DNA from 4 places in the Acuticoccus kandeliae genome. Region 4 is predicted to be linked to each of the others. Evidence: predicted binding sites of a transcription regulator. Region 4 holds the regulator's gene; each other region holds the start of a gene.
What was found. Region 4 encodes PhoB, which activates phosphate uptake and scavenging genes when phosphate is short. Its sites were predicted from a motif close to TGTCATNNANCTGTCAT; they were not measured.
Positions count from the first base shown of each region.

Region 1: the regulator PhoB is predicted to act here: its motif matches at 4,115-4,131, upstream of DBV35_RS27090 (esterase-like activity of phytase family protein).
Region 2: the regulator PhoB is predicted to act here: its motif matches at 2,405-2,421, upstream of DBV35_RS10395 (choice-of-anchor I family protein).
Region 3: the regulator PhoB is predicted to act here: its motif matches at 3,537-3,553, upstream of phnC (phosphonate ABC transporter ATP-binding protein).

Region 1 is NZ_QBBV01000005.1:55,662-63,204, forward strand. Features, by position in the region: gene DBV35_RS27080 (SDR family NAD(P)-dependent oxidoreductase) at 1-458, shown strand, start outside; gene DBV35_RS27085 (dipeptidase) at 455-1,825, shown strand; gene DBV35_RS27090 (esterase-like activity of phytase family protein) at 1,901-4,072, opposite strand; gene DBV35_RS27095 (GNAT family N-acetyltransferase) at 4,279-4,773, shown strand; gene DBV35_RS27100 (ABC transporter substrate-binding protein) at 4,813-6,543, opposite strand; gene DBV35_RS27105 (DUF2160 domain-containing protein) at 6,632-6,913, opposite strand; gene DBV35_RS27110 (carbohydrate ABC transporter permease) at 6,977-7,543, opposite strand, start outside.
Region 2 is NZ_QBBV01000001.1:2,279,188-2,286,730, reverse strand. Features, by position in the region: gene DBV35_RS10415 (oleate hydratase) at 1-799, shown strand, start outside; gene DBV35_RS10410 (cysteine rich repeat-containing protein) at 984-1,241, shown strand; gene DBV35_RS10405 (SH3 domain-containing protein) at 1,238-1,933, shown strand; gene DBV35_RS10400 (hypothetical protein) at 1,930-2,229, shown strand; gene DBV35_RS10395 (choice-of-anchor I family protein) at 2,663-6,556, shown strand; gene DBV35_RS10390 (MgtC/SapB family protein) at 6,711-7,543, shown strand, end outside.
Region 3 is NZ_QBBV01000001.1:2,627,670-2,635,212, forward strand. Features, by position in the region: gene typA (translational GTPase TypA) at 1-622, shown strand, start outside; gene phnE (phosphonate ABC transporter, permease protein PhnE) at 683-1,501, opposite strand; gene phnD (phosphonate ABC transporter substrate-binding protein) at 1,599-2,597, opposite strand; gene phnC (phosphonate ABC transporter ATP-binding protein) at 2,626-3,474, opposite strand; gene DBV35_RS11960 (class I SAM-dependent methyltransferase) at 3,627-4,469, opposite strand; gene DBV35_RS11965 (SulP family inorganic anion transporter) at 4,553-6,277, opposite strand; gene DBV35_RS11970 (MBL fold metallo-hydrolase) at 6,363-7,259, opposite strand; gene DBV35_RS11975 (YeeE/YedE family protein) at 7,259-7,543, opposite strand, start outside.
Region 4 is NZ_QBBV01000003.1:26,892-34,434, forward strand. Features, by position in the region: gene DBV35_RS19460 (efflux RND transporter periplasmic adaptor subunit) at 1-1,189, opposite strand, end outside; gene DBV35_RS19465 (Hsp33 family molecular chaperone) at 1,227-2,204, opposite strand; gene argF (ornithine carbamoyltransferase) at 2,505-3,416, opposite strand; gene DBV35_RS19475 (aspartate aminotransferase family protein) at 3,413-4,612, opposite strand; gene DBV35_RS19480 (GcrA family cell cycle regulator) at 4,807-5,427, shown strand; gene phoB (phosphate regulon transcriptional regulator PhoB) at 5,473-6,165, opposite strand; gene phoU (phosphate signaling complex protein PhoU) at 6,168-6,896, opposite strand; gene pstB (phosphate ABC transporter ATP-binding protein PstB) at 6,939-7,543, opposite strand, start outside.

The DNA.
Region 1 (7,543 bases), on a different contig from region 4:
AGATCGACGAGGCGTCGTGGCGGGCGATCTTCGCCGCCAATGTCGACGCCGCCTTCTGGATCGCGCAGGCCGCCGCCCCGCACATGCGCGCCGCGGGCGCGGGGCGCTTCGTCGCGATCGCGTCGGGGGCGGGCCTGCGCCCCTCCCTCACCGGCATCCAGGCCTATGCGGCGGCCAAGCACGCCCTCGTCGGCCTCGTGAAGCAGCTCTCCTGGGAGCTTGCGCCGGACGGCATCACCGTCAACGCCGTCGCCCCCGGCTTCGTGCGCTCCAACCCCACCACCGAGCGGCAATGGGAGGCGATGGGGCCGGACGGACAGGCCTCGCTCCTCAAATCCATCCACACCCACCGCCTCGGCACGGCGGAGGACATCGCCGCCGCCGTCCTCTTCTTCGCGAGCGAACAGGCGGGGTGGATCAGCGGCCAGATCCTTTCGGTCGACGGGGGCCGGTCGTGACCGATCCCGTCCTCGCGCGCCTCAAGGCCGACGAGGGGATCCTGCCCCGCCTCGTCGACTATGCGCGCCTCCCCTCCGTCAGCACGGACCCCGCCTATCGCGACGGGATGGCCGCAACGCGCGCCTTCCTGAAGGCCCGCCTCACCGAGATCGGCTTCAACCATGTCGGCGAGATCGAGGCGGGGGGCCATCCGGCCGTCGTCGCCGAATGGTGCGGCCTGCCGGGCGCCCCGACCTATCTCGTCTACGGCCATTATGACGTGCAGCCGCCCGACCCGGTCTCCGCCTGGCACACCCCTCCCTTCGAGCCGACGGTGCGCAACGGTCGCCTCTACGGACGCGGCGTCGCCGACGACAAGGGACCCGTCGCGACCGCCATCGAGGTGCTCGGCGCTTTCCTCGCCCTCGAAGGCGCGCTGCCGGTCAATGTGCGCATCCTCCTCGAAGGGGAGGAGGAGATCGGGTCGGCGACGCTTGGCGCGCTCTGCGCGGCCCATCGCGACCGCCTCATCGCCGACGCGGTGATCTCGGCCGACGGCTCGCGCTGGCGGGCGGACCTGCCCACCGTCAATGTCGGCACGCGCGGGAACATGGCGCTGGAGCTCTCGCTGCGCACGGCGGTGAAGGACCTTCATTCCGGCCGCTATGGCGGGGCCGTGCCGAACGCGCTCCACGTGATGGCGGCGCTTCTCGCGAGCCTCCACGACGCGGACGGGCGCATTACGGTCCCCGGCTTCCTCGACGAGGTGGAGGTCGCGACGATGGAGGAACGCGCCGCCATCGCCACCCTCCCCTTCGACGAGGTGAGCTGGTTCGACGGCATCGAGGCCGCGCCGCACGGCGAAATCGGCTACTCGACGCTGGAGCGGCTCTGGATCCGCCCGACGCTCGAGATCAACGGGATGTGGGGCGGCTATACCGGCGCGGGCGGCAAGACGGTGACGCCCGCCGAAGCCTTCGCCAAGCTCACGACGCGCCTCGTGCCCGGCCAGACGCCGGCCCATGTGCGCGACGTGCTGACGGCACATCTCAACCGGATGTGCCCGCCTTTTGCGCGACTCACCCTTCATCTCGACGATGCCGGGACGCCCGCCTATCTCGTGCCGCCGGACCTGCCGCTCCTCGGCGCGGTGGAGGACGCGATCGAGGCGACGCTCGGCAAGCGGCCGCTGCGGGTGCGGGTCGGGGCGACGCTGCCGCTCTCGCCGATCTTCCGCGAGACGCTCGGCATGGAGACGGTGATGTTCTCCTTCGCGACGGCCGACGAGGACTATCACGCGCCCAACGAGTTCTTCCGCCTCAGCGCCCTCAATGAGGGACTCGCGGGCTGGGTCCATCTCATGCGCCGCCTCGGGCGGGGCAGATAGAAAGGGCGCCCGGCGCACCGGACGCCCTTTGGGACGAGGGGGGACGAACGAGGGCCGAGAAGCCCCCGCGCGCCGTCAGTTCGTGAAGGCGTCGACCGACCAGAAGAAGGTCTCGCCCGAGGAATCGTCCACGCCGTCATTGTCGGTGACGAAATAGGCGGTGCCGTCGGCGTCGATCGTGAAGCCTTCGAGCTTGTCGACGACGTAGCCGTTCCAGGCCTTGAGGTCCGGGATCACGTCACGCACCAGCTCTTTCGTGACGACCGGCAGCGTGCCGCCGATCTCGGCCGGCTTCAGCTCGGCGACCGGGACGCGATAGATGCGCTTCACCTTCGCGGCCGAGCCGATCTGGTTGTCGCGCTCGATGATGTAGACGAAGTCGCCGAACGCGGCGATCTCGGAGAGGCCCATCCAGCCGGTCTCCGGGGTCTCCAGCGGATAGTGGACCGCGCCCCATGCCTTCGCCTTCGGGTCATAGCTCAGAAGCTTGACCATGCCCTTCGGGTCGTCGCCCCACTCGCGCTGCATCGCGATCCACAGGACGCCGTCGATCATCGTGATGCCCTCGGCGCCGAAGCGCTTCTCGCCGGCCAGCAGCGCGGGCGGGAACGGGATCTCGGCCTTGATCGCGCCGGTCTTGTCGAGGTGGTAGAGCGCGTGCGGGACGAGCTTCGCCGCGTTGCCCTCGGAGGCGACCCAGAAGCCGCCCTTGCCGTCGGCGACGACGCCTTCGAGGTCGAGCTTCTGTGCCGGCATCCCGTCGCGGGTGACGCGCAGCGCGTCGACGATCCTGGCCGGCTTAACGGTGGCGTCGATCACGAAGATCGAGGGCTGCATCGCGTAGAAGGAATCGTTGATCGCGTAGACGCGGCCCGGCGTCTCGGGGTCGACGGCGAGGCCGGAGAGCGCGCCCCAACCCATCGGCGCAGCGCCTTCGCCGGCGCCGGCGGAGGTGATCGTCGGATAGGCCGCCGGGGCGTCCTGAAGCTCATAGATCATGACGTGGGAGCGCACGCCGCCGTCCTCGATGAGGTCGGTCTCGTTCGCCGTCACGAAGAGGTTGCGCGAGGGGATCGCGACCGCGCCTTCCGGGCCGATGCCGGAGGGAAGGAGGCCGACGAGTTCGGGCTCGCCCTCGCCGACGCTGTAGACGCCGACCGCCGAGCCGCGCTCGGACATGACGAAGATGTAGGTGGTGTCGCCGAAGGTCGCGACCTCGAGGCCCTCGGGCTCGACGCCCTTGTTGCCCGAGCGCTTCTCCGGATAGTGGCCGATCTCGGTGAGCGCATACTCGAAGCCAAGGCCGGACTCGAAGACGACATTGCCGTCGCGGTCGAAGATGGTGAAGCCGCGCGAGCCGCCCTCATAGTCGCCTTCATTGGCGATCACGAGACGGTCCTCGCCAACCCACTTCACCGCGTCCGGTTCGCGCTTGGCGGTGATGGTGTTGTCGAAGGTGAGCGCACCCTCTTCCTCGGTGTCCACGCGCTCGAGCGTCACGCTGCCGGCCGGGAAGTGGCTCTTCACCGCGCCCGTGCGGTCGAGGATGACGATGTGGTTGTTCTCCTGGAGGGTGAGCGCGATGTCGCCCGCCGCATTGATGGAGACGAATTCCGGCTCAGGATCCTCCGGCGCGATTTCGGCCAGGCCCGTGACGTCGGCGGCGATCATCGCGTCGCAGTCGGGCGCGCCGTCCGCGAGCGGGATGATCACGAGGTTGCCTGCGGGCATCTGCGGGATCACGCCGTCATTGAGGTCCTCGTCGCGCTCGTTCTCGATCGCGATGGCGAGGAAGGTGCCGTCCGGCGCAATCGCGATCGAGTCGGGCTGACCGCCGAGATCGCAGCTCTCGGTCACGTCCTTGGAGGCGATGTCGACGAGCTTCAGGATGCCCGACGGGTTCGTGTAGCTCTCCGAGGTGTTGACGGCGACGAAGGCGGTCCCGCCGAGGACGCCGACCGAGGTCGGCTCGCCGTCCATCATGACCGCGCCGCCCGCGACGGGGTTCGCCGGATCGGTGATGTCGATGAAGCCGACCGCGCCGAGTGGGCTGTCGGAATAGACGAGGGTCATCCCGTCCTCGGTCGCCGCGATGATCTCCGACGATGTCGCCGTCTCGGGTGCGGTGCCTTCGGGCAGGTTGGCCGTCACCTCGAAGGCGGCGATCCGGTTGAAAGTCTCGGCGTGCGCCGTGAGCGCCGTGCTCGCGAGCAGGGCAGCCGAGAGCGCAATGTGGCGGATGGTCATGCGGTTCCTCGCAGGTTTTGGCTGCGAAGCTACCGGCAGTCCTTGATACTCTTGTGACACTTCAAACGTCTGTTAAGGCATCGAATCTCGGCGATGGACATTGTCGGGCAAAACCCGGCTAAGTCGTCTTCGTCCAACACGTGAACCGTGCCGACGGCGTCGCCGGCCGGGCGCCCCCACCGAGACCGAGCCCCCATGTTGATCCGATGACCATCCGGCACGCCACCCTCACCGACGCGGCGGCCATCGCCGAAATCTGGAACGCGGCGATCCGTGAGCCGCACATCACCTTCACCACGATCCTGAAGACGACGGAGGGCACCGGGGCGCTGATCGCCGAGCGGCAGGCCGCGGGCGAGCCCGTCTTCGTCGCCGAGCTCGACGGGAAGGTCGTGGGGTTCGCGACCTACAGCACCTTCCGTGCCGGGCCCGGCTACCAGCGCACCAAGGAGCACTCGATCAACCTTGCCCCGGCGGGGCGCGGAAAGGGGTTCGGCCGGGCGCTGATGGGGGCGCTGGAGGCGCACGCGGCTGAGGCCGGTGTCCACTCCCTCATCGCCGGGATCAGCGGCGCGAACCCCGACGGGATCGCCTTCCACGAGCGTCTCGGCTTCACCCTGGTCGGCACCATCCCGGAGGCCGGGTGGAAGTATGGGGAGTATCTCGATCTCGTGCTGATGCAGAAGCGCATCGGCTGGTGAGGAGACCCCGGCGCGGCGCGCCGGGGCTGGGGTCGCGGCTTACTGCCAGCGCTTGATCAGCTCTTCATAGGCGATCGTCTCGCCCTGCGGCTTCTCGTTGGCGAGCTTGGGCTTCGGCGCGCCGGGCTGCTCCAGCCAGTATTCGGCGTCGCGCTCCTCGTTGAGGCGCGGGCCGCAGCCGCCATAGACGTTGGCCTTTTCGTCGGCCACCTGCATGCGGGCCATGATCTGGTCCATTTCGCCGGCGAGACGGTCCATCGCTTCCTGCGGGGTGAGGTTCCCCGAGTTCACGTCACCGATATACTGCCACCAGAGCTGGGCGAGCTTCGGATAGTCGGGGACGTTGACGCCCGTCGGGGTCCACAGGACGCGGTCGGGCGAGCGGTAGAACTCCACGAGGCCACCGAGCTTCGGCGCACGCTTGGTGAAGCTGTCGTGGTGGATGGTGGAGTCGCGCACGAAGGTGAGCCCGACATGGCTCTTCGTCACGTCCACGGTCTTCGAGGTCACGAACTGGGCGTAGAGCCAGGCGGCCTTCAGGCGATCCTCGGGGGTCGACTTCAGGAACGTCCAGGAGCCAGCGTCCTGGTAGCCGAGCTTCATCCCTTCCGACCAGTACGGGCCGTGCGGCGAAGGCGCCATCCGCCACAGCGGATTGCCGTCATCGTCGACCGTGTTGTTGCCCTCCGATTTCGGCTTCACCATGTCGGCGGTGAAGGCGGTGTACCAGAAGATCTGCTGAGCCGTGTTGCCCTGGCTCAGCGCCGGGAGCGACTGGTAGAAGTCGTAGGACGCGGCCGCCGGGGGCGCGTACTCGCGCAGCCACTCGTCCCACTTCGCAATCGCGTAGACGGCGGCCGGGGAGTTCGTGCCGCCACCGCGCGTCACCGAGGCGCCCGCGGGGTTGCAGGAATCCTTCTCCATCCGGATGCCCCACTCGTCGACAGGACGGCCGTTCGGCAGGCCCGGATCGCCCTCGCCCGCCATGGAGAGCCAGGCGTCGGTCATGCGCCAGCCGAGGTCGGGCGCGCGCTTGCCGTAGTCCATGTGGCCATAGACGCGGACGCCGTCGACCTCCTTCACGTCGTTGGTGAAGAACTCCGCGATGTCCTCATAGGCGGACCAGTTCACCGGCACGCCGAGATCGTAGCCGTACTTCTCCTTGAACTTCGCCTTGTTGTCCGCGTCGTCGAACCAGTCCTTGCGGAACCAGTAGAGGTTCGCGAACTGCTGGTCGGGGAGCTGCCACACCTTCCCGTCCGGCCCGGTCGTGAAGGAGATGCCCATGAAGTCCTCGATGTCGAGGGTCGGGCTCGTCACGTCCTTGGCGTCGCCGGCCATCCAGTCGGTGAGGTTGATCGCGCTCTGGAGGCGGGAGTGGGTGCCGATGAGGTCGGAGTCGTTGATGTAGGCGTCATAGAGGTTGCGGTTCGTCTGCATCTGCGTCTGAACCGCCTGGACCACCTCGCCCTCGCCGAGAAGCTGGTGGTTCACCTTGATGCCGGTGATCTCCTCGAACGCCTTGGTGAGGGTCTCCGACTCGTAGGAGTGCGTGGGGATCGTCTCCGAAAGGACGTTGATCTCCATGCCCTGATAGGGCTTGGCGGCGTCGATGAACCACTGCATCTCCGCGACCTGCTCGTCGCGCGAGAGCACTGATTCCTTGAACTCGTTGTCGATCCAGCGCTCGGCGGCGGCGATATCCGCCATCGCCGGAACGGACGTCACCAGCGCGGCTGCGCAGGTGGAGGCCATCAAAAGGCGTTTCATTATTTCTCCCTTCCGTTTTTATGGCGGCCCTTTTCGGAGGCCGTCGCGTCACGCCGCGTCGTTGCGCGACCGTGATGGGGTGTCGCCTTCAGACGAAGGCGAAGACGAGGAAGGCGACGGCGATCGCGATCAGCGAGGCCCACCAAAGGGGTCCCGTCGCGAAGGCCAGCCAGCCGAGATGGATGTAGGCGGCGGCGAGGAGCGAGATGAACAAGCGGTCGCCGCGCGTCGTGAAGAGGCCGAGGACGCCGATCCGCGGGTTGCCGCCCGGCCGCGCATATTCCCAGAGCGACATCGCCCCGAGCAGCGCGGCGATCGACGCGAAGAAGAGCGCCGTCTGCCAAGTCCAGGCCATCCACGACAGGCCCATAACACCCTCCACCAAGCTCTGTTCGGCGCGATGCTGGAACGCTCGCGCTCATTTTGTTTCGAACTACACGCGACCGAGGGCGAATCCCTTGGCGATATAGTTACGGACAAAGTAGATCACGATCGCGCCGGGGATGATGGTCAGAACACCCGCGGCAGCGAGAAGGCCGAGCTCGTAGCCCGACGTCGAGGCGGTGCGCGTCATGACGGCCGCGATCGGCTTCGCGTCCACCGAGGTCAGCGTCTTCGCGAGCAGCATCTCGACCCACGAGAACATGAAGCAGAAGAAGGCGGTGACGCCGATGCCGGACGCGATCAGCGGCATGAAGATCTTCACGAAGAAGCGCGGGAAGGAGTAGCCGTCGATATAGGCGGTCTCGTCGATCTCCTTCGGCACGCCCGACATGAAGCCCTCCAGGATCCAGACCGCGAGGGGGATGTTGAAGAGGCAGTGGGCGAGCGCGACGGCCCAGTATGTGTCGAAGAGGCCCATCGACGAGTAGAGCTGCAGGAAGGGCAGCGCGAACACCGCGGGCGGCGCCATGCGGTTGGTGAGGAGCCAGAAGAAGAGGTGCTTGTCGCCGAGGAAGCGGTAGCGCGAGAAGGCATAAGCCGCCGGCAGCGCGACGCT
Region 2 (7,543 bases), on a different contig from region 4:
GATCGAAATCGCGCCGGAGGATCTCGTCCTCGTCACCGCCGCCTCGCAGACCGCGGGGCTCGGCATCGGCTCGATGCGCGAGGCCGCACGGCCGACCGATGACGGCCCCGCGCTGGCCCTGTGGCGCAGGCTCGCGGAGGGCCGTCCCGAATTCGGCCACCCCGACACCTTCTTCGGCGCCGCGCACGTGCCGGACACGACCTGGGTCACCTTCACGGTGACGACGCGCGATCCGACCTTCTTCCGCCTCTATAGCGACCTCACCGCGGCGGAGCCGGGGCGCGGCGGCCTCCTCACCGTGCGCGACTCGTCCTGGCTCCTCACCACCGCCCTCTTCCACCAGCCCGAGTTCGTGGCCCAGCCGGCGGACGTGATGGTGTGGTGGGGCTATGCCCTCTACCCGGACAGCGTTGGCGATTTCGTCGCCAAGCCGATGACGGGCTGCACGGGCGAAGAGATCCTGCGGGAGACCGTGCTGCAGCTCGGCTTCGAGCGGCACATGGACGACATCCTCGCGAACTCGACCTGCATCCCGTGCATCCTGCCGCACGCGGGGACGCCCTGGCTCGTGCGCACGCGGGCCGATCGGCCGCGCGTGGTGCCGGAGGGATCCACCAATTTCGGCTTCATCGGGGAGTTCTCGGAGGTGCCGAAGGAGGCGGCGTTCACCATGGAATATGCGGTGCGCAGCGCGCGGGAGGCGGTCTCGCGGCTTTGCGGCACCGAGGCCCCGCCGCCCCCCTACCAGGGCCATCACGACCCGCGCGCCCTCTACGAGGCCCTCTCGGCGCTCGTCTGACCGGCCGCGCCCGTTACAAAGCGGGACAAAGGCTCGACATTTCGGCAAGCGCCGAGACCGTCCGGTCAAACGCGAGCGACTCCGCGCCCGTAGCTTTAATCCAAATCAACCGGGAGCCTCATTCGAGGCTGGCGCGGGCGGCGCGCCGGCGCGGCGTCCGCCTGCCCGCAAGGAGTATCGATCCATGGCCGAGACCAGACCCCTTCGCGTCGCGCTTTTCGCGGCACTCGCCGCCCTTTGCGCGACCGCACCCGCCATCGCCCAGCAGCAGCTCACCCGCGAACAGGCCCGCGCCGTCGCGCAGGCCTGCCGCGGCGACGTGCAGCGCTTCTGCGCCAGCGTGCGCTTCGGCGGCGGCGAATTGCGGACCTGCCTGCAGGAAAACGCCGCGAACCTCTCCGACAGCTGCAAGGCGCAGCTCATCGCGGTGATGCCGCAATGATGGGGGGCGGGTTCCTGCGCCGGATCGGCGGCCTCGCGGCCGGCGCACTCCTCGGCCTCACCCTCGCCACCTCCGCGAATGCGCTGGTGGTCGGCAAGCCCATCCCCTCGGTCGCGACGGCGACGGTGAACCTGCGCGCCGGCCCCTCGACCGCCTATCCGGTGGTGGTCGTCGTGCCGGTGGGCGCGCCCGTCGCGACGCACGGCTGCACCAGCTCCTACGCCTGGTGCGACGTGAGCTTCGGGACGTATCGTGGCTGGGTGGCCTCCGCCTACATCACCGCGACCCACCGCGGCGCGACGGTGGCCGTCACGGCCGCGACGGCGGCGACTGTCGGGATCGTGGTCGTCGGCTTCTCGCGCGCCTACTGGGACACCCACTATGTGGCCTACCCCTGGTATGGGCGCTGGGCGGCCTACCCGCCCTATGTCGCCCCGCGCGTCACCGGCCGCACCGTGTCGGGCGGCTGCGTCGGCGGAACCTGCACGCGGACCGGCACGGTCGAGGGCGTCTATGGCGGCAGCGCGTCCCGCTCGCGCACATGCGGCGGCGGCGCGTGCGAGACGACGAAGAGCGTGACGGGGCCCGCCGGATACACCGGCACCGCCTCCCGTCAGTGCGGGGTCGGCGGATGCAGCGTCACCCGCACCGGCCCGCGCGGCGCCACCCGCACCGGCGTGGTGTCCCGATGAGCGGCCCGCTAAGCCTCGCGCTCGCGGGCTTCCTCCATCTCGGAACCGTCGGCGGCGCGACGCCCGCCGAGGCCCCGCCGCCCGGCCCCGCCGAGATCTGCCTCACCGTGGACGAGATGGGGTCGGAGGCCTGCCTCACCGTGCGCGCGGAAGAGAGCGGCTACGAGGCCTGCGTCCACGATCGCGACACCGGCATCGAGAGCTGCCTCTTCGTGCCGCGCGAGACGACGGCGCCGCCCGAGCAGGAGCTGCGCCTGGAGCCCGCCCCCGAATGGATCATGCCGACGCAAATCTGAACGCGCGGCCTCACGCCACAAAGCTGCGCGGCGAGTCGACCGGCCGCCGTGCAGCTTTCGCGAAGAGATGACATCGAGAATAGAAACAATATTTCAGATAATTTACATAATATACTTTTCTACTTCATTCCTTCATCAGATCTACGTATTCCCGTCACAAATAAATTTGCAACGCCGTTATCGGACTGTCGCACAATACTCGTAGCGTCCCGCGCGAATGGGAGCTGAGACGTCCGAGTGCATGGGCATGGGTGACACACGACAAGGGACGGGGTGCATGCGCGCCGCCCGTCCGCCGTACCGCCACCGCCACGCGCGGTCCGCGCGAGCGCCGGCTCACTCCCGACACCTGTCAATCGAACGCGTGCGCTGAACGGCGGTCCTCGCCGCCGGCCATCGCCTCCCTCTTCCCCAACAGCGTCGGGCAATTTTCATGGAAACCAATTCGAACGGACTCGCGCAGATTTCCGCGTTTGTCCTCCCCGAGAATGACGAGCTCGTCGTCACGGAGTTCGTCGAGTTCGTCGGCGAAGGCGGCGAGACCGCCGCGGAGGTCGTCGCCGTCGAAGACGGGCGCGCCTACGTGACGAACGGCGAGATGGGCCGCATCGACATCTTCGAGCTGTCCGACACCGGCAGCCTCGTCGACAGCCTCGATCTCACCGCGATCCCTGGCTACGACAGCGTCCAGTCCGTCGACGTGAAGAACGGCATCGTCGCCGCCGCGATCGCGCGCGCGATCGCCGAGACCGGCGGCCTCAACTTCGCCCAGCCGGGCTTCATCGCCTTCTTCGACGCCGAGACCGGCGACCTCCTCGGCACCGTCGATGTCGGCAACCTGCCTGACTCGGTGAAATTCACGCCCGACGGCACGAAGCTCGTCGTCGCAAATGAGGGCGAGTTCAACGCCGACACCGACAGCGTCGACAACCCGCTCGGCACGATCTCGATCATCACGCTCGACACCGACGATATCGGCGCCTCCCCGGTCCAGACGGTCGACTTCACCGCCGCCGACGCCCTCGTTGACGAGCTGGTCGAGGCGGGCGTGCGCACCCGCGACGGCATCGAGTTCAGCCGCGACGTCGAGCCGGAATATGTGACGATCACCCCGGACGGGACGACCGCCATCGTCTCCCTCCAGGAAAACAACGCCTTCGCCACGATCGACCTCTCCACCGGCTCCCTCGTGTCGATCTTCTCCGCCGGCGTCACGAACTATGCCGAGGGCACGAACGCGATCGACGTCGACGACAATGGCGAGATCGACATCACGCAGTTCGAGAATCTCCAGGGCCTGCGGATGCCGGACGGCATCGCGACCTATGAGATCAACGGCGAGACGTATCTTTTCTCGGCGAACGAGGGCGACGGGCGCGGCGACTATTTCATCGAGGAAGACGATGAGATCGTCGGCATCAGCGATATCGGCGACGAGGCCCGCGTCGGCGACATCATCGCCAATGATGGCGCGTTCGGCGCGGTCACGATCGATCCGTCCGTCGACACCACCGGGCTCGAGCGCCTGACGATCTCCGTCGTCGACGGCGACACGGACGGGGACGGCGACATCGACGTCCTGACCGCGTTCGGCTCGCGCTCCTTCACGATCTACGACCTGAACGGCAACGTGGTCTTCGACTCCGGCGCGGATTTCGAAGAGATCCTCGCCGAGATCGCGCCCGAGCGCTTCAACGACGACGAGGGCACGAACGACGAGAACCGCTCCGACAACAAGGGCCCGGAGCCGGAAGCCATCGCGGTCGGCGAAGTCGACGGCGAGGTCTATGCCCTGATCGGCGCCGAGCGCGATTCCGGCATCTTCATCTACAACGTGACCGATCCCGAGAACGCCTACTTCGTCGACTATATCGACCCGGTGTTCGAGGACGACGTGGAGGACGGCGAGGCGTTCCGGACCGGCCCGGAGACGATCACCTTCGTCAGCGCCGAGGACAGCCCGACCGGCAAGGCGCTCGCCGTCGTCAGCTACGAGATCTCCGGCACCACCGTGGCGTTCGAGCTCTCCCCCGTCGTCGACGAAGTCAGCATCTTCGACATCCAGGGCGAAGGCCACGTCTCGGCCTATGCCGGCGAGACCGTGCGCACGAGCGGCATCGTCACCGCCGTCGACTATAACGGCTACTACCTGCAGGACGCCGAGGGCGACGGCAACGACGCCACGTCCGACGCGATCTTCGTCTTCACCGGCAACGGCGTCGCGCCGAACATCGTCTCGGTCGGCGACATGGTCGAGATCGAAGGCGTCGTGTCCGAGTACATTCCGGGCGGTGCCTCGACCGGCAACCTCTCCACCACGCAGATCACCGCGCGCGAGGCGACGCTGATCTCCGAGGACAACGCGCTGCCGGAGGCCGTCATCCTCGGCGCCGCTGGCCGGATGCCACCGTCCGACATCGTCATCTCCGACGACGAGCTGCCGGTGAACCTCCAGAACGAGGCCGGCAATTTCGACCCCGAACAGGACGGCATCGACTTCTACGAGAGCCTTGAGGGGATGCGCGTCACCGTCGACAACCCGACGGCGATCTCCACCACCAACCAGTATGACGAGACCTGGGTCCTCGCCGACAACGGCGCCCACTCGACGCCGGGCCTCAACGATCGCGGCGGCCTCAACATCAACGCCGACGCGGACGGCTATGGCGACCTCAACCCCGAGCGGATCCAGATCCAGTACGATTCCTTCGGCGACCTCCTGCCGGAAGGGTTCAACCCGCCCGCGATCCTGCTCGGCGACACGCTCTCCGACATCACCGGCGTCGTCTCCTACGACTTCGGCAACTACGAGATCCTCGTCACAGACGCCTTCGAGATCGTCGAGGAGAGCACCAACACGCCGGAGCGCACCCGCGTGACGGGCAGCGCCGACGAGCTCTCCATCGCGACCTACAACGTCCTCAACCTGTCGCCGACCTCGGCCGATGACGCGCAGATCGCGCTTCTCGCCCAACAGATCGTCGACAACCTCGTCAGCCCCGACGTGATCGCCCTGCAGGAAGTGCAGGACAACAACGGCGCGCCGGGCGATCCGGGCAACACGAACTTCATCGACCTCGACAATGACGGCGTGTTCGACAGCAACGAACAGGCGATCGACGACGGCGTTCTCGCCGCCGACGAGACCCTCCAGGCGCTGGTGGACGCGATCGTCGCAGCCGGCGGCCCGCGCTACGAGTTCGTCTCGGCCGAAGTCGACGAATTCGGCGTCAATGGCGGCATTCCGGGCGGCAACATCCGCAACGCCTTCCTCTACAACCCGGAGCGGACGACACTTCAGGAGGCGGTGACCCTCGACGCGGAAGAGCTGACCGCGCTCGGCGTCACCGACCCCGACGCCTTCGCCGAGACGCGCGACCCGCTCCTCGGCCGCTTCCTCTTCAACGGCGAGGAGGTGATCGTCATCAACAACCACCTCGCCTCCCGCTCCGGCTCGACCCCGATCTTCGGCGGCATCCAGCCCTTCGAGCAGGCCGACGAGGCGGCGCGCGAGGCGCAGGCGAAGACCTTGAACGAGGTCGTCGACGGCTTCCTCGCCGACGATGCCGACGCCAACATCGTCGTGGTGGGCGACTTCAACACCTTCGAGTTCACCGACGAATTGTCGGAGGATCTCACCGGTGTCGGCGCCGAGCGCGTGCTGAAGAACCTCATCAACGAGGTCGACGGCGACCGCTACACCTACGTCTTCGACGGCAACGGCCAGGTGCTCGACCACATCTTCGTCGCGAACGGGCTCGTGCGTCAGGCGGAGGTCGACATCGTCCACGTCAACAACGACTTCCTGACCTCCGCGTCCGACCATGAGCCGGTCGTGGCGACGATCCAGGTCGGGCCGGTGCGTCCGCTCCAGCTGGTCGGCGACCGCGATGGCGATGTCCTTACGGGCGGGAGCCTGCGCGATCTCCTTCTCGGCCGCGGCGGCGACGATGCGCTCTTCGGCCACGAGGGCAACGATCGCATCCTCGGCGGCTGGGGTTCGGACACCATCGACGGCGGCGAAGGCAACGATGTGATCTTCGGCGGCCTCGGCGACGACGTGATCGACGGCGGCACGGGCTTCAACATCCTGACCGGCGGGCGCGGCGAGGACGTGTTCGTCATCGGGACGGGCCGCGGCTTCAGCACGATCCGCGACTTCGTGGTGGGCGAGGACACGCTCAAGCTCGCCGACGACGACATCAGCTACGACGACCTCACCCTCGTGAACTCGACGATCCGCTATGGCAGCGACATCCTCGCCATCGTGCGCGGCGTCGACGCGGCGAGCCTCACGGCGGCCGATTTCGGCGAACTCATCGTCTGATCCGCCGATCGTCCGACACGCTTTGCCCGTCCGGCCTTCACGGCCGGGCGGGCTTTTCGTTTCCGCCCGGTCGCCTGCCCGCACAGCGCGATGTACACTGCGCCTCACGCCTCCAGGACCGGCCGCGTCCGAGTGCCGGCCATGTCTCGCTGCCATGGATGAGACGGAGATCTTCCGGCGCCTCGGCATGGCGCTCGCCATCGGCCTCCTCTTCGGCCTCGAACGGGGATGGCACGCGCGCGACGAGGCAGAGGGAAGCCGCGTCGCGGGGGTGCGCACCTTCGCCATCGTCGGCCTTTTGGGCGGCGGCAGCGGATGGCTCGCGATGGTCAGCGGACCCGTCATCCTCGCGGCCGCCTTCCTCGCCCTCTCCATCCTCCTCTCGGTCAGCTACTGGGCGAGCCTGAAGCGCGCGTCCGATGTCGGCCTCACGACCGAGGCCGCGCTTCTCCTCACCTTCATGCTGGGCGCGGCGTGCGTCCTCGGCGCGATGGCGCCCGCCGCCGCCGTCGCCGTGGTCGCGACGCTGCTCCTGTCGCTGAAGAGCCGGCTGCACGGGTGGGTGGCGCACATCAGGCGCCTGGAGCTCGACGCGGCGCTGACCCTCGCCCTCCTCTCGGTCGTCATCCTGCCGGTGCTGCCGAACCAGGGCTTCGGGCCGGGCGGGACGCTGAACCCCTACGCACTGTGGCTCGCCGCGGTCGTCGTCGCCGCCCTCTCCTTCTTCGGCTATGTCGCGATGCGGATCGGCGGGGCGGACCTCGGCATCCTTCTGACCGGCCTCTTCGGCGGCCTCGCCTCGTCGACCTCGACGACGCTGGCCCTCTCCCGCCGCGTCCGGAGCGACCCCTCCCTCGCCCAGCCCGCCGCGGTCGGGGTGGTGGTGGCGGGATCGGTGACGTTCGTGCGCATCATCGCCCTCGTCGCGATCTTCCAGCCCGCCCTCCTCCCCGCGCTCGCCTATCCGATGGGCGCGATGGCTGGCAC
Region 3 (7,543 bases), on a different contig from region 4:
CGAAGAGGTCACCATCGACGTCGACGACGAGCATTCGGGCACCGTCATCCAGAAGCTGTCCGAGCGGAAGGCCGATCTCGTCGAGATGAAGCCGTCCGGCGCCGGCCGCACGCGCGTCGTCCTCCACGCGCCGACGCGCGGCCTCATCGGCTACCAGGGCGAGCTTCTGTCCGACACGCGCGGCACCGGCATCATGAACCGGATGTTCCACGCCTACGTCCCCCACAAGGGCACGATCCCGACCCGCCACACGGGCGTCCTCATCTCCAACGGCGACGGCGAATCGGTCGCCTACGCGATGTGGAACCTCGAGGATCGCGGGCCGATGTTCATCGATCCGGGCGTGAAGGTCTATCGCGGCATGATCGTGGGCGAGCACACCCGCGGCAACGACCTCGAAGTCAACGTCATGAAGGGCAAGCAGCTCACCAACATCCGCTCGGCCGGCAAGGACGATGCGGTGAAGCTGACCCCGCCGATCCGGATGAGCCTGGAACGCGCGCTCAGCTACATCACCGACGCGGAGCTCGTCGAGGTGACGCCGAAGAATATCCGCCTGCGCAAGGTCCATCTCGACCCGCACGAGCGCAAGCGCGCCGAACGCGCCTCCGAGGACGCGTAAGACCCACAAAAAAGCCGGCCAGATGGCCGGCTTTTTCTTTGCCCGCGCGGCGTGCGCCGGTCAGATGACCATGCGGCGGAGCTGCTGGGAGATGAGGTCGACGAGCGTCACCGTCACCACGATCACGATGATCAGCGTCGCGGTCTCCGGATAGTAGAAGCCACGGATCGATTCGAAGAGGACCTGGCCGATGCCGCCCGCGCCGACGAGGCCGAGCACCGTCGCCGAGCGCACGTTCGATTCGAACCGGTAGAGCGAGAAGGAGAGCCACAGCGGCAGCACCTGCGGGATGACGCCGTAGACGATCTCCTGGATCTTGGTCGCGCCCGTCGCGCGGATCCCCTCGACCGGGCGCGGGTCGATCGCCTCCACCGCCTCAGAGAAGAGCTTGGCGAGGACGCCCGTCGTGTGGACGAAGAGGGCCATCACGCCCGCGAACGGGCCGAGGCCGACCGCGACGACGAAGAGAACGGCGAACACGATCTCGTTGATGGCGCGGAAGGAATCCATCAGGCGGCGCACCGGCTGCACGACCCACCAGGGGGCCATGTTGCTCGACGACAGGATCCCGAAGGGCACCGAGAAGATCACCGCGAGCACCGTGCCCCACACGGCGATCTGCACGGTGAGGACCATCTCCTTGATGTAGTAGTCGATGTCGCTGAAATCGGGCGAGAGGAAGCCCGACGCGTATTCGGCCATGTTGCCGGCGTCGGTGAAGAGGTAGGTCCAGCGGTCCATCTCCGCCGGGTACCAGCTCCAGATCAGGAGGAAGGCGACACCGCCCCACACGACGATGTTGAAGACGGTTCGCGTCCAGTCGCGCTTGGCGACGAAGCGCTCGCCGGTCTTGAGGGGCTGCGTCGAGAGATCTGTCATGGTGGCTCGCTGAGCGGATGATGGAAAAAAGGGCGGGCGCTGGGCCCGCCCTTCCGAAGCGCGAGGCGCTTCCTGTCAGGGGCGCTGAGGGGCGCGATCAGCCCTGCGGCTGCGCGTCGATCTCGGCCTGGTACTTCGCCTTGGCGGCTTCCAGCTCGTTGATCTTGGCTTCCTTGTCGGCCGCGGAGAGCGCGGTGTCGGCCTGGACCTGGCCGATTTCCTTGGAAAGCTCCATCACGCGGATCGGCAGAAGCTGGGCGTCGCTGGAGGCGCGGAACGGGGCCCAGGCGAGACCGGCGAGGATCTCCTTCTCGGCGGCGACGTCGCCGTCGGACTCAGGCGTGCCGAAGGTCAGGAAGAAGGAGCGGAGCTTCTCCTTGGTCTCGTCCGAGAGGTCCTTGTTCCACACGATCGGGTCGGCCGGGATCAGCGGGGACTTCCAGATGATCTTGATGTTCTCGAACGCCTTCGGGCTGTTCTGCTCGATGCGGGCGAGGTTCTCGGTGTTGTTCGACGCGGCGTCGACCTGCTCGTTGGCGACGGCCATCGCGTTGGTCTCGTGGTTCGCGTTGCGAACGGTCTTGAAGCATTCCTTCGGATCAACGCCGTTGGCGGCGAAGATGAAGGTCATCGGCACGAGGTAGCCCGAGGTGGAGTTCGGGTCGCCGATGCCGAAATTCAGCGTGCCGTCGCACTTGAGGAGATCTTCGACGGAGTTCAGCGGGCTGTTCTTCGGGGCGAGGATCAGCGACCAGTAGCCGGGGTTGCCCGACACGTCGACGGTCTGCACGAAGACTTCGCCGTTGGCGCGGTCCACGGCTTCCATCGCCGACTTGTTGCCGTACCAGGCGACGTCGACCTTGCCGAAGCGCATGCCTTCGATGACGCCGGCATAGTCGGAGGCGAAGAAGGGCTCCACGTTGAGGCCGGTCTTCTCTTCCATTGCGGCGAGGAACGGCTCCCACTGGGAGCGCAGGTTCTTCTGCGACTCGGTGGAGATGATGCCGAAATTGATGGTGTCCTGCGCGATCGCCGGGCCGGTGAGGCCAGCGGCGACGAGCGTGGCGGCAGCGAGCGCGCGCACGTTGATGTTCATGAAATAACTCCCTCTCTTTGGGTCTGGCTCAAGCCGGAGCGGCGGCCGCGCGGCCGAGAAGCGGTCGGGGATCATGCGTGACGTGCGTCTCGGTGAGCGGCGCGTCGGGCAGCACGAGCTCTTCGGAGGCTTCCCCGTAAAGTTCGGTCAGAAAGGCGGTGGTGAGCGCCGCGGACGGACCGTCGAAGACGATCTCGCCGTCGCGCATCGCGATCGTGCGCGGGCAGTAGAGGCGCGCATATTCCACCTGATGGAGCGAGACGAGCACGGTGATGCCGTCCTCCCGGCTCACGGTCGCGAGCGTGTCCATCACGCGGCGCGCGGAGGCGGGGTCGAGGGAGGCGATCGGCTCGTCGGCGAGGAGGAGGCGGGCGCGCTGGACGAGCGCGCGGGCGATGGCGGCGCGCTGCTGCTGGCCGCCCGACAGGGTCGAGGCGCGCTGCCAGGCGAGCTCGCCGACGCCGACGCGCGAGAGCGCCTGGCGGGCGAGCGCCTTCTCCGCCCCCGTCCATAGCCCCAGCGTTCCGCGCCAGGCGGGAATCCGGCCGAGGAGGCCGATGAGGACGTTGACGATGACGGGGAGCCGCCCGACGAGATTGAACTGCTGGAAGATGACGCCGACATTGCGGCGCAGCGCCCGCGCGTCGGCGGCGAGGCGGCCGCCCGACTGCATGGTCGCGCCGAAGATCTTCGCCGGCCCGCTGTCCGTGTCGCCGCATTCAAGGCCCGCGATGTGGCGGATCAGCGTCGACTTGCCGGAGCCCGACGCGCCGATCAGCGCGACCATCTCACCTTCGCCGATCGACAGGCTGACGCCCTTCAACGCATGACGGGTTCCGAAATGCTTCGAAAGGCGGTCGATCGCGATGGCGGCCATACGTTCGTCTCCGTGTTGGGAGCGGACGTAACCGGCGATCACAACCCTTTTTTGATGCTTTTATTGAGGTTGGATGACAGCCCTGGGCATTCTTGTCGCGCCTGTACAACCCTGGCGCGTCTGTTCTCCAAATCTGCGCGCCTTCCGTCGGTTCAGGCCGTCGCGGTGAAGATGTTCACGACCGCCGGCACACGAACGCCGTCCTCGCACGCATAGGGCTCGAACGCGGTGCAGACGGCCGCCTCGATGGCCGCCGCGTCCGTCTCCTTGCCCTCGCAGGCTTTCATGATGCGGGCGGCGGGGCCGACACGGCTTGCCGCCCGCGCCGCACCCTCGGTGCCGCCCGGCGGGGTGAGGGCGATCTCCACCCGCTCGGCCATGATGGCGGTGAGGCCGGCCTCGGCCATCAGGCCGGCGACGCGGTCGCGGTCCTGAAAGGCGGTCGGGCCGGGGGCGACGGGGTCGCCGGCGGGCTGCGGGCCGAACCGGGCCTCCGCCGCGCGCTTCGGGATGTGGAACCACGGGTTCTCCGCGACGCCCGCCCAGGCGACGAAGGCCATCCGCCCGCCGCCGCCGAGCGCGACGCCGAGATTGCGGAGGGCCGCGACGGTGTCGGAGAAGAAGCTCATCCCGATCCGCGAGACGAGCACGTCGAACGCGCCCGGTGCGAAGGGGTAGGACTGTGCGTCCGCGAGCAGAAAGGCCGCGTTCGCGGCGCGCGCCGCACGGGCCCTGCCGCGCGCGTGGGTGAGGAGAGGCTCGGAGATGTCGACGCCGAGGGCGGTGCCGCGGGCGGCGCGCTCGGCGGCCGCGAGGGTGCTCGCCCCCGTCCCGCAGCCGATATCGAGGACGCGATCGGTCGGCGTGATCGCGGCGGCGTCGAGCATCGCCGCCAGCATCCCCGCCATCGCCGCGTCGAGCGCGGCCTCGTGCTCGATCCATTTGAGACCGGCGGGGGAGGTCCAATAGGCGGCCTGTGCCTTGTTGGCATCCATAAGAGGCGCTCCTCGGCTCATGGACGGGCCCGCCGATTTCAGCGGCTTTGGCCCGCCGGATCAACCCGAAGAGCGCCGCAAGCCTACGCGGCGTCCTTCTGGTCCCCCTCGCGCGTCAGCGTCTGCACCGCGCCATACTGGCTGAGGAATACCTCTCCGGTCAGCTCGTCGAGGAAATGGGTGCGCTTCAGCTTGTCCATCACCGGGCCCTTCACCTCGGAGAGGTGCAGGCGGACGCCCATGTCCTTCAGACGGTGATCGATCGTCTCGAGGCTCTCGAGCGCGCTCATGTCGATGTCGTTCACCGCCGAGCACATCAGGATCACGTGGCGCAGCCCTTTCGAACGGGCGACGCGGTCGATGATGTAGTCCTCCAGATAGCGCGTGTTGGCGAAATAGAGGCTCTCGTCGACGCGGATCGTCAGGATTTCCGGGTGCGTCGTCACCTTGTGGCGCAGGATGTTGCGGAAGTGCTCGGTCCCCTCGACGAGCCCCACTTCGGCGATGTGCGGGCGCGAAGTCCGCCACAGGAAGAGAAGGACCGAGAGGCCGACGCCGGCCGAAACGCCCACCTCCACGCCGAGGGTCAGGGTGAGGAGGATCGTCACCGCGACGGACAGGAAGTCGGCGAAGGAGTAGCGCCAGGCGCGGGTGAGGATGGTGAGGTCCACGAGGGAGAGGACCGCGACGATGATCGTCGCCGCGAGCACCGCCTTCGGCAGATAGTGAAGGAGCGGGGTGAGGGCGAGCGTCGCGAGCGCGATGCCGACCGCCGTGTAGGCCCCGGCCGCTGGCGTCTCCGCGCCGGCGTCGTAGTTGACGACGGAGCGGGCGAAGCCGCCCGTCACCGGATAGCCGCCGGTGAACGCGGCGGCCGCGTTCGCGGTGCCGAGGCCGATCAGCTCCTGGTCCGGGCGGATGCGCTGGCGGCGCTTGGCGGCAAGGGTCTGCGCGACCGACACGCTTTCCACGAAGCCGATGATCGAGATGAGGACGGCCGGTCCGAGGAGCTGGAGCCAGAGGTCGACATCGAGCACCGGCAGCGTGATCGGCGGCAGCCCCTGCGGCACGTCGCCGACGATCGGCACGCCCCATTCATCGAGCCCCAGCGCCCACACGGCGGCCGTCGAGAGGGCGACGGCGACGACCGGCCCGGCCTTCGTCGCGATGTCGGCGGTCTTGCGTGAAAGGCCGAGCTTCTGAAGGGCGGGCCGCAGCCCCTTGCGCACATAGAAGAGGAAGGCGGTCGCGCTGACGCCGATAATCAGCGTCGGGATGTTGGTTTCGGAGAGGTGCGCGACGAGCGAGGTGACGAGGAGTAGGAGCGTCTCTCCCTCCGCGCGGATGCCGAGAATATATTTCAGCTGGCTCGTCGCGATGATGATCGCCGAGGCGGTGATGAAGCCAGCGATCACCGGGTGGGAGAGGAAGTTCGCGACGATGCCGAGCCGGAATATGCCCATCACGAGGAGGACGAGGCCGGAAAGGAGCGCGAGCACCATCGCCGCCGCCGCGATCTCGGCGGGATCGGTGATGCCGAGATTGCCAATCGCGGCCGCCGTCATCAGCGAGACGACCGCGACGGGGCCGACCGCGAGGGTGCGCGAGGTGCCGAACACCGCATAGGCGAGGAGGGGGGCGATCGAGGCGTAGAGACCCATCTGCGGCGGAAGCCCCGCGAGCAGCGCATAGGCGAGCGATTGGGGGATCAGCATGATCGTGACGATCAGGGCGGCGACGAGGTCGCTCGTCAGCTGGTCCCGTCCATATTGGCGGCCCCATTCCAGGATGGGCAGATAGCGGGTCATCGGTCTCGTCCTTGTCGGCCCCGTGCCTCGGGGGGCGGGGCGCGGTGGTTCGCCCGCCCGCCCCGTCCGTGTTGCGCCTTGTCGTTCAGAGCGCGTTGATGGGCACTTTCAGGAAATGGCGCCCGCTCTCGTCCGCCGGCGGCAGCTCGCCCGCCCGCATGTTGACCTGGAGGGAGGGGATGATCAGCTTCGGCAGCGCCAGCGTCGCATCCCGCTCGGTGCGGAACTTCACAAACTCCGCCTTGGTCTTGCCGCCGCCGACGTGAATGTTGTGCGCCTTCTCGTCCGCCACCGTGGTTTCCCAGGCGATGTTGCGCCCGTTCGGCCCATAGTCGTGGCACATGAAGAGGCGCGTCTCGTCCGGCAGGGCGAGAACCTTTTGAATCGAATCGTAGAGGACGCCCGCGTCACCGCCGGGGAAGTCGGCCCGCGCCGACCCGCCGTCCGGCATGAAGAGCGTGTCGCCCACGAACGCCGCGTCCCCGATCACATGCGTCATGCAGGCCGGGGTGTGGCCGGGCGTGTGGATCGCCGTCGCGGTCATGCCGCCGATCGTGTAGGTGTCGCCGTCCTTGAAGAGGCGGTCGAACTGGCTGCCGTCGCGCTGGAACTCGGTGCCTTCGTTGAAGATCTTGCCGAACGTGTCCTGCACGACGGTGATCTTGTCGCCGATGCCGAGCTTGCCGCCGACCTTCTCCTGAATGTACGGCGCGGCCGAGAGGTGGTCGGCGTGGACATGGGTCTCGATCAGCCATTCGACCTTCAGCCCGTGCGACGTCACATAGGCGATGATCTCGTCGGCGTGGTCGTAGGTGATGCGGCCGGCCGCGTAGTCGATGTCCATCACGGAATCGACGATCGCGCACGCCTTCGAGTCGGGGTCCTTCACGACATAGGAGATCGTGTTGGTGGCCGGGTCGAAGAAGGCGGTGACCTCGGGCTTGACGGTCGTGTCGAGGGTAAGGGTCACGGGATTCTCCATTAGTTCGTTTGCGGCTTGCCGCTTGGCGCGGTCGTGCTCTGGATGAAGCGCGCGAGGACGATGCCCACGATGAGGGCCGAGACGAAGACGAAGACGTCGCTGATGCCGGTGCCGAGCGCGGGGAGGGCGCCGCCGGGGCAGAAGCCGGCGATCCCCCAGCCGATGCCGAAGACGGCCGATCCGCCGAGGAGGCGGGCGTCGATCGACTTCGCCGTCGGCAGGAGGAAGCGCGGCCCGAACGCCGGATGGGCCGAGCGCAGGACGATCCGGTAGCCGATCATCGT
Region 4 (7,543 bases):
CGGGCGCGATCGGGCCGGACACGATGATCTCGCCGTCGTCGAGGGCGAGGAGGCGCACGGGCCGGGCCTTCAGCCGCTCCTCCTCGGCGATGACATAGACCGACTGGCCGTAGAGGGCGGTCGCCGGAAGGCGCACGGACCCCGGATGGCGCGGCCCCGGCACGGTGACCTCCACGAACGCGCCCGGCCGCGGCACGGCCCCCGCCTCGGGCATCTCGATCCGCGCGAAAACGTCGACGCCGCCGGTGCCGCTCGCGATGTCCGCAGCGACGCGGGTGATGACGGCCGAATAGGTGAGGGGAATGTCGCCGATCCGCCAGGTGAGGGAGATCGGCGTGCCGAGCAGCGAGCCGTGGGCGAGAAGGCGGCCATAGCGCTGGTCGGAGAGGACGAAGCGCACGTCGAGCGCGTCGGCGCCGATGAGCGAGACGGCCATGTCGTTCGCGCCGAGGATCTGGCCGATCGCGGCGTTTTCCTCGCGCACGATGCCGTTGAAGGGGGCGGTGAGGACGGTGTCCTGCAGCGCGCGCTCAGCGCTCTCCACGAGCCATTCGAGCCGCTCCACCGCCGCGACCTGCTGCTCGTGCCGCGCCTCCTCGGCGCGCAGCGTGTAGCGGCGCTGCTCCATCGTCTGCGTCGCCTGGCTGACGAGGAGGCGGCGGTCGTCGACGCCCTTCTCGGTGATGTTCCCGCTGGAGACGAGCGCGCGCGCCCGCTCGAGATCGCGGGCGGCGAGGTCGAGCTGCTCGCGCGCCCGCTCCGCCGCGCTCTCCTCCATCTGGATGCGCGCGGCGGCCTCCTCCCGCCCGGCGACGGCCTCGGCGAGCTGGGCGCGCGCCTCGCGCAGCGCGCCCTCGTAGGCGAAGGGGTCAATGGTGACGAGCGCGGTGCCGGCCTCGACGATCTCGCCGACTTCGAGCCCGTCGGCGATGGCGATCACCTCGCCGGGGGAGGCGACGCGCAGCTCCGCCGTCTCCGCGGCCACGATGGTGCCGAAGGCGCGCAGCGTGGCGCGGTTTGTGTCCACCACGGCGTTCGTGGCCGCGACGGCGTAGACGGCCTCGGTGCGTGGCGGGGCGGCGGGCATGGTCCGCCCGCCGCTGACGAGGTGGCTCGTCAGCGAGAATGCGCCGAAGAGGACGGCGGCCGGCAGGATGGCCTGCGCGCCGAGGCGCAGGGCGCGCTTCATCGGACGCCGCCGCGGGCGCGGCGTCCGGCAGTCTCGCTCAGTGCGGCTCGCCGACCAGGTCGAGCTTGTCCGGGTCGAACGTGTAGTGCGTGTTGCAAAACTCGCATGTCACCTTGATCACCCCGTCCTCCACCATGGACGAACGGTCGCCGTCGTCAAACTGCTCGAGCATCGTCTTGATGCGCTCAGTTGAGCAGTGACAGTCTGCACTCACGGTGAACGGGTCGAAGACGCGCACGTCCCGCTGGTGAAACAGGCGCAGGAGCAGCCGCTCGGCCGTGATGGCCGGGTCGACCAGCTCGTGGTCCTGCGTGCTTTGGGCGCGGGCGGACGCCTCCACCCACGCGTCGTCGTCCTCCCGCGTGTCGAGGATCGCGTCGTCCGGCGCGTCGCCGGGGGCAAGGTCCCGCACCACGATCCGGTCGCTCGCCTCCGGCAGGAACTGCACGGTGACGCCGCCGCCGCGCCAGGTGCGGCGCGGCTCCTCGCCGGGCTGACGTTCCAGCGTCTCGGCGACGGCGAGGCGGATCATCGTCGGGATCTGCTCCGACTGGGTGAAGTAGCTGAGCGCGACCTCTTCGAGGCTGTTGCCGTCCAGCGCGACGACGCCCTGATAGCGGCGCATGTTGGCGCGCGGGTCGACCGTCAGCGCGAGCGAGCCCTCGCCCACGATCTCCGGCAGCGTCGGAGAATCGGGGAGGGCGGCGATCGCCGCCTCGTCGAATTTCGCATAGCCGCGCAGGCTGTCCGGGCTCGTGAAGTCCGTGACGAGGAGGGACACCGGGCCGTTGGACTGGATCTGGAGGACGACGCGGCCCTCCAGCTTCAGCGCGGTCGCGAAGAGGACGTTGAGCACCACCGCCTCGCCGAGCAGGCGAGAGACGATGGGGGGATAGTCGTGCTTGCGAAGAATGGAATCGAGCGCAGGCCCGAGGCGCGCCACACGGCCGCGCACATCGAGCGCCTCGACGGCGAAGGGGAGGACGAGATCGTCGCTTCTGTGGTCCGCGTTCACGCGACGACTCCGCCGGGATGGTTGAAACTCTGCACGCGCTTCTCCGTAACAAAGGGTCGCGGCGCCGCGAAACGGCACCCGATCGTTGCATCCGAGAATGTCCCGAAAACCGACATATAGGCACTCGCGGCGCGATCGTCACCGCACGCGGATCGCGGGCCCGTCACACCCTGCCGACAGCCCCGCAGCGGCCCGGAGAGCGGCGTCTCGACCGGTGGGTTCGGCGAGGTCGGCCGCGGGGATGCGGCCTGCCTTGTCGGTAAAAAGAAGGCCGGGCGTGAACCCGGCCTCCGGCCTCTCTCAGCCGATGGCGCCGAAGCACCAGGCGAGGATCGCCTTCTGGGCGTGGACGCGATTCTCCGCCTCGTCGAACACCGCCGATTGCGGGCCGTCCATCACCTCGTCCGTCACCTCCTCGCCGCGGTGGGCGGGGAGGCAGTGGAGGAAGATCGCGTTCGGCGCGGCGGCCGCCATCAGCGCATTGTCGACGCGGAAGGGCGTCAGCAGTGTGCGGCGGCGGTCCTCGTCGATGTCGCCCATCGAGGTCCACGTGTCGGTGACGACGACGTCGGCGTCCTTCACGGCCTTCCACGGGTCGAGCCCGACCTCGAGTTTCGCCCCTTCGGCCTCGGCCGACGCGACGAGCGTCGCGGGGAGCTCCAGCTCGGACGGCGTCGCGATCTTGAGGCGGAAGTTCAGCCGCGTCGCCGCTTCGACGAAGGTGGCGGCGACGTTGTTGCCGTCCCCGACCCAGGCGACGGTGCGCTCGGAGATCGGGCCGAGGCGCTCCTCGATCGTCTGGATGTCGGCCATGATCTGGCACGGGTGCGAACGGCGGGTGAGGCCGTTGATGACCGGGATCGAGGCCTGGCGCGCGAACGTGACGAGCCCGTCATGGTCGAGCATCCGGATCATGATGGCGTCGACATAGCGCGACAGCACCGCGGCCGTGTCGCCGAGGCTCTCGCCGCGGCCGAGCTGCATCTCGCCGCCAGAGGCGACGATGGTGTCGCCGCCGAGCTCGCGCATCGCGAGGTCGAAGGAGAAGCGGGTGCGGGTCGAGACCTGCTCGAACAGCATGGCGAGCGTGTTGCCCGTCAGCATGTCCAGCCGGTCGCGCCCGGCCGCCTTCAGCCGGTGCGCCTCGTCCAGAATCGTTCTCAGCGTCGCAGGGGTCTGCGACGCGATATCCAGAAAATCCCGTTTGGTCATGCCGAGGCCGCCGCCTCCAGCGCCCGCTCCACGTCGCGCGCGGCCGATTCGAGACGGTGCGTGGCTTCCTTCAGCTCCTCATCGGTCACGGTGAGGGCCGGGAGGAGACGCGCGGTCGCTTCGCCGGCCGGCACGAGGAGAAGACCTTCCTGACGTGCCGCGGTGACGACATCGCCGATCGGCGCGGTGCACTTCACGCCGAGCATCAGGCCTTCGCCGCGAATCTCGGAGAAGACCTTCGGATGCGCGTCGACGACGCCGGCGAGGAGCTGCTTGGCGACGAGCCCCTTGCGCTTCACCTCGTCGAGGAAGCCCGGCGCCAGGACGACGTCGAGCACGGCGTTCGCCACCGTCACGGCGAGCGCGTTGCCGCCGAAGGTGGTGCCGTGCGTGCCGGCGACGATGCCGGAGGCCGCATCCTCGGTCGCAAGGCACGCGCCGATCGGGAAGCCGCCGCCGAGACCCTTCGCCGAGGCGAGGATATCCGGCGTGACGCCGAGGCTCTCATAGGCGAAGAGCGTGCCGAGACGGCCGAGACCGGTCTGTACCTCGTCGAAGACGAGCAAGAGGCCGTGCTTGTCGCACAGCGCCCGCAGGCCCTTCAGGACCTGCCGGTCCATGACGCGGATGCCGCCCTCGCCCTGGATCGGCTCGACCATGATGGCGGCCGTATCCGGCCCGATCGCCGCTTCGGCGGCCTTCAGGTCGTTGAACGGCACCTGATCGAACCCGGTGAGGGGCTCACCGAAGCCTTCCAGATATTTGGGCGAGCCGCCGGCCGCGATCGTGCCGAGCGTGCGGCCGTGGAAGGCGCCCTCGACGGTGATGATGCGGGTCCGGTTCGGCGCGCCCTTCACATAATGATAGCGGCGCGCGGCCTTGATCGCCGCCTCGTTCGCCTCGGCGCCCGAGTTGCAGAAGAAGACCCGGTCGGCGAAGGTCGCCGCGCACAGCCGCTCGGCGAGCCGCTCCTGCTCCGGAATCCGGTAGAGGTTGGACGTGTGCCAGACCTTGCCCGCGGCCTCCCGCAGCGTCTCGACGAGATGGGGATGGGCGTGCCCGAGCGCGGTCACCGCAATGCCGGCTCCCATGTCGAGATATCGTCGCCCGTCCGAACCCTCGAGCCACACGCCCTCCCCCTTCTCGAAGGAGATGTCGACGCGGTTGTAGTTCTTGAACAGGCTGTTGAGGGTCATTTCGGCGCCTTTCGCGCTTCTCCACATGAAACTTTTGATGTGGCGGGAACGAGCGGGCTTTCTTCCCGATGGTTGGGGAAAAAGCAAGGTTCGAGTCGTCCGTGAGTCCGAGGGCATAGACGGTGATTCGTCAAATCTCCTAGGATTCGCGTCAGCAAGGCACGATTTCGCGTGCCCCGCATACTCCTCACGGTTTGCCGCGCTTCCTGGCGCCGATCGTCGGCGTGCGGCTGTGGAGTCCCTGTGGATCGGCCGTGGACAAAGGGGGTTGCCCGATGAGCTGGACCGACGAGCGAATCGAAGTGCTGCGGAAACTCTGGGCGGAAGGCCATTCGGCCTCCCAGATCGCGACCACCCTTGGCGGCGTCAGCCGCAATGCGGTGATCGGCAAGATCCATCGACTGGGCCTGTCTGGGCGCGTCAAAACGCCGAAGGCCCGTCCGACGCGCCAGCGCACCGTCAGCGCGCCGGCGCCGTCCGTCCCGCCCCACGTCGCGCGGCCGAAGCCCGCCGGCGCGCAGCCGCGCGTCATGGCCGTCGGCTCGACCGTGGTGAAGGTGGTGGAGCGCGAGGCGCCGCCGATGATCGCCCCGCCCCAGCCCGAGCCGGTCGCGGAGGTCGTGCCGCTGCGCGGTGGGATCACGCTGCTCGATCTCGGACATTCCCATTGCCGCTGGCCGATCGGCGATCCGTCCGATCCGCGCTTCCATTTTTGCGGCGCGCGGACGACGCCGGGTGCCGTCTATTGCAATGCGCACGCTGATCTCGCGTTCCCGCAGCGCGTCGCCAAGAAGGGCAAGGACAGGCCGCACTGAGGCGGCCTCCCGTTCCCCCGGCTGCGACCGCCGGGCCCGCGCGCCTCAGCGCGCGAACTGGTCGTTGAAGGCGTAGCCGGCGCCGCGCACCGTGCGGATCGGGTCGCGGGCCTTGCCGCGGTTCATCGCCTTGCGCAGCCGGCCGATATGGACGTCGACGGTGCGCTCGTCGACATAGACGTCCCGTCCCCACACCCCGTCGAGAAGCTGCTCGCGCGAGAAGACGCGGCCGGGGGACTGCATCAGGAATTCCAGAAGGCGGAACTCGGTCGGGCCGAGATGGACCTCGCGCGTCGCGCGGCGGACGCGGTGCGTCGTTCGGTCGAGCTCGATATCGCCCGCGCGCAGCATCGAGGAGACCACCTCCGGCTTCGAGCGGCGCAGGATCGCCCGCACGCGCGCCATCAGCTCAGGCGTCGAGAACGGCTTCACGACATAATCGTCCGCGCCGGTCGCGAGGCCGCGGATGCGCTCCGTCTCCTCGCCGCGCGCGGTCAGCATGACGACCGGCAGGTGCTCGGACTGGGGCCGCGAGCGGATGCGGCGGCACAGCTCGATGCCGGAGAGGCCCGGCAGCATCCAGTCGAGAATCAGAAGGTCCGGGAGTTCTTCGAGGAGGCGCAGCTCGGCTTCGTCGCCGCGTCGGCAAGCCTCGACATCATATCCGTCGGCTTCGAGATTGTAGCGCAGGAGGAGAATGAGGGGTTCCTCATCCTCCACGATCATGACCCGTGGCACGATCAGGAACTCCTAGGGGGTTTGCTGGTGAAGTCGGCGGGCAGGTAGGCGGACGTGTCGGCCTTCACCCGTGCCTCGGCCGGCTGCTCGCCGGTGACGAGGTAGTGGATGTTCTCGGCGATGTTGGTCGCGTGGTCGCCGATGCGCTCGATGTTCTTCGCGCAGAACAGGAGGTGGGTGCAGAAGGTGATGTTCCGCGGGTCTTCCATCATGTAGGTCAGAAGCTCGCGGAAAATGGACGTGTAGATGGCGTCGACCTCGTCGTCGCGATTGCGCACTTCGAGGGCGGCGGAGAGGTCCTGGCTCGTGAACGCGTCGAGCACGGCCTTCAGCTGCTCGAGCGCGATGTCGGACATGTGCTCCACGCCGAGCGCCACGCGGGTCGGATGGATCCGCCCCTCGATCGCGAGGACGCGCTTGGCGTTGTTCTTCGCAAGGTCCCCGACCCGTTCGAGGTCGGAGGAGATGCGCAGCGCCGCCACGAGCTCGCGCAGCGGCTTGTCGACCGGACGGTGCGCCGCGATCAGATCGACCGCGTGCGCCTCGACCGTGCGCTGCATGGCGTCGAGACGCTGATCGGCGGCGATCACGGCGCGGGCGAGCTGGGTGTCGATCCGGGTCAGCGCGATCACGCTGTCCATCACGAGGCGCTCGGCGAGCCCGCCCATCTCTGCGATCTCACCGGCAAGACTCTGCAACTCACGCTGCCGGTCGCGAACACTATCCGTCACGGACGTCATCCTCCAGATTGTCCGTGCGCCTCGACGATACGATCAGCCGAAAACGCCGGTGATATAGTCCTTCGTCCGCTTCTCTTGCGGATCGTTGAAAATATTCTCAGTCGGGCCTTCCTCGACAAGATAGCCGAGGTGGAAATAGGCGGTGCGGTCGGACACGCGCTGCGCCTGGCTCATCGAGTGCGTCACGATGACGATCGTATAGTTTTCACGCAACTCGCGGATCAACTCTTCGACGCGGGCCGTGGCGATCGGGTCGAGCGCCGAGCACGGCTCGTCCATCAGGATGACTTCCGGGCTGACGGCGATCGCGCGGGCGATGCACAGGCGCTGCTGCTGGCCGCCGGAGAGGCCGGTGCCGGGCTCGTGCAGGCGGTCCTTCACCTCGTTCCAGAGGCCGGCCTTGGTGAGGCTGCTCTCGATGATCTCGTCGAGATCGGCCTTCGACTTCGACACGCCGTGGATGCGCGGGCCGTAGGCGATGTTCTCGTAGATCGACTTCGGGAACGGGTTCGGCTTCTGGAAGACCATGCCGACGCGGGCGCGCAGGAGCACCACGTCGAGGCTGTGGTCGTTGAGGTCGTCCCCCTCCATGTCGAGCGTGCCGACGACGCGGCAATTCTCGATGGTGTCGTTCATGC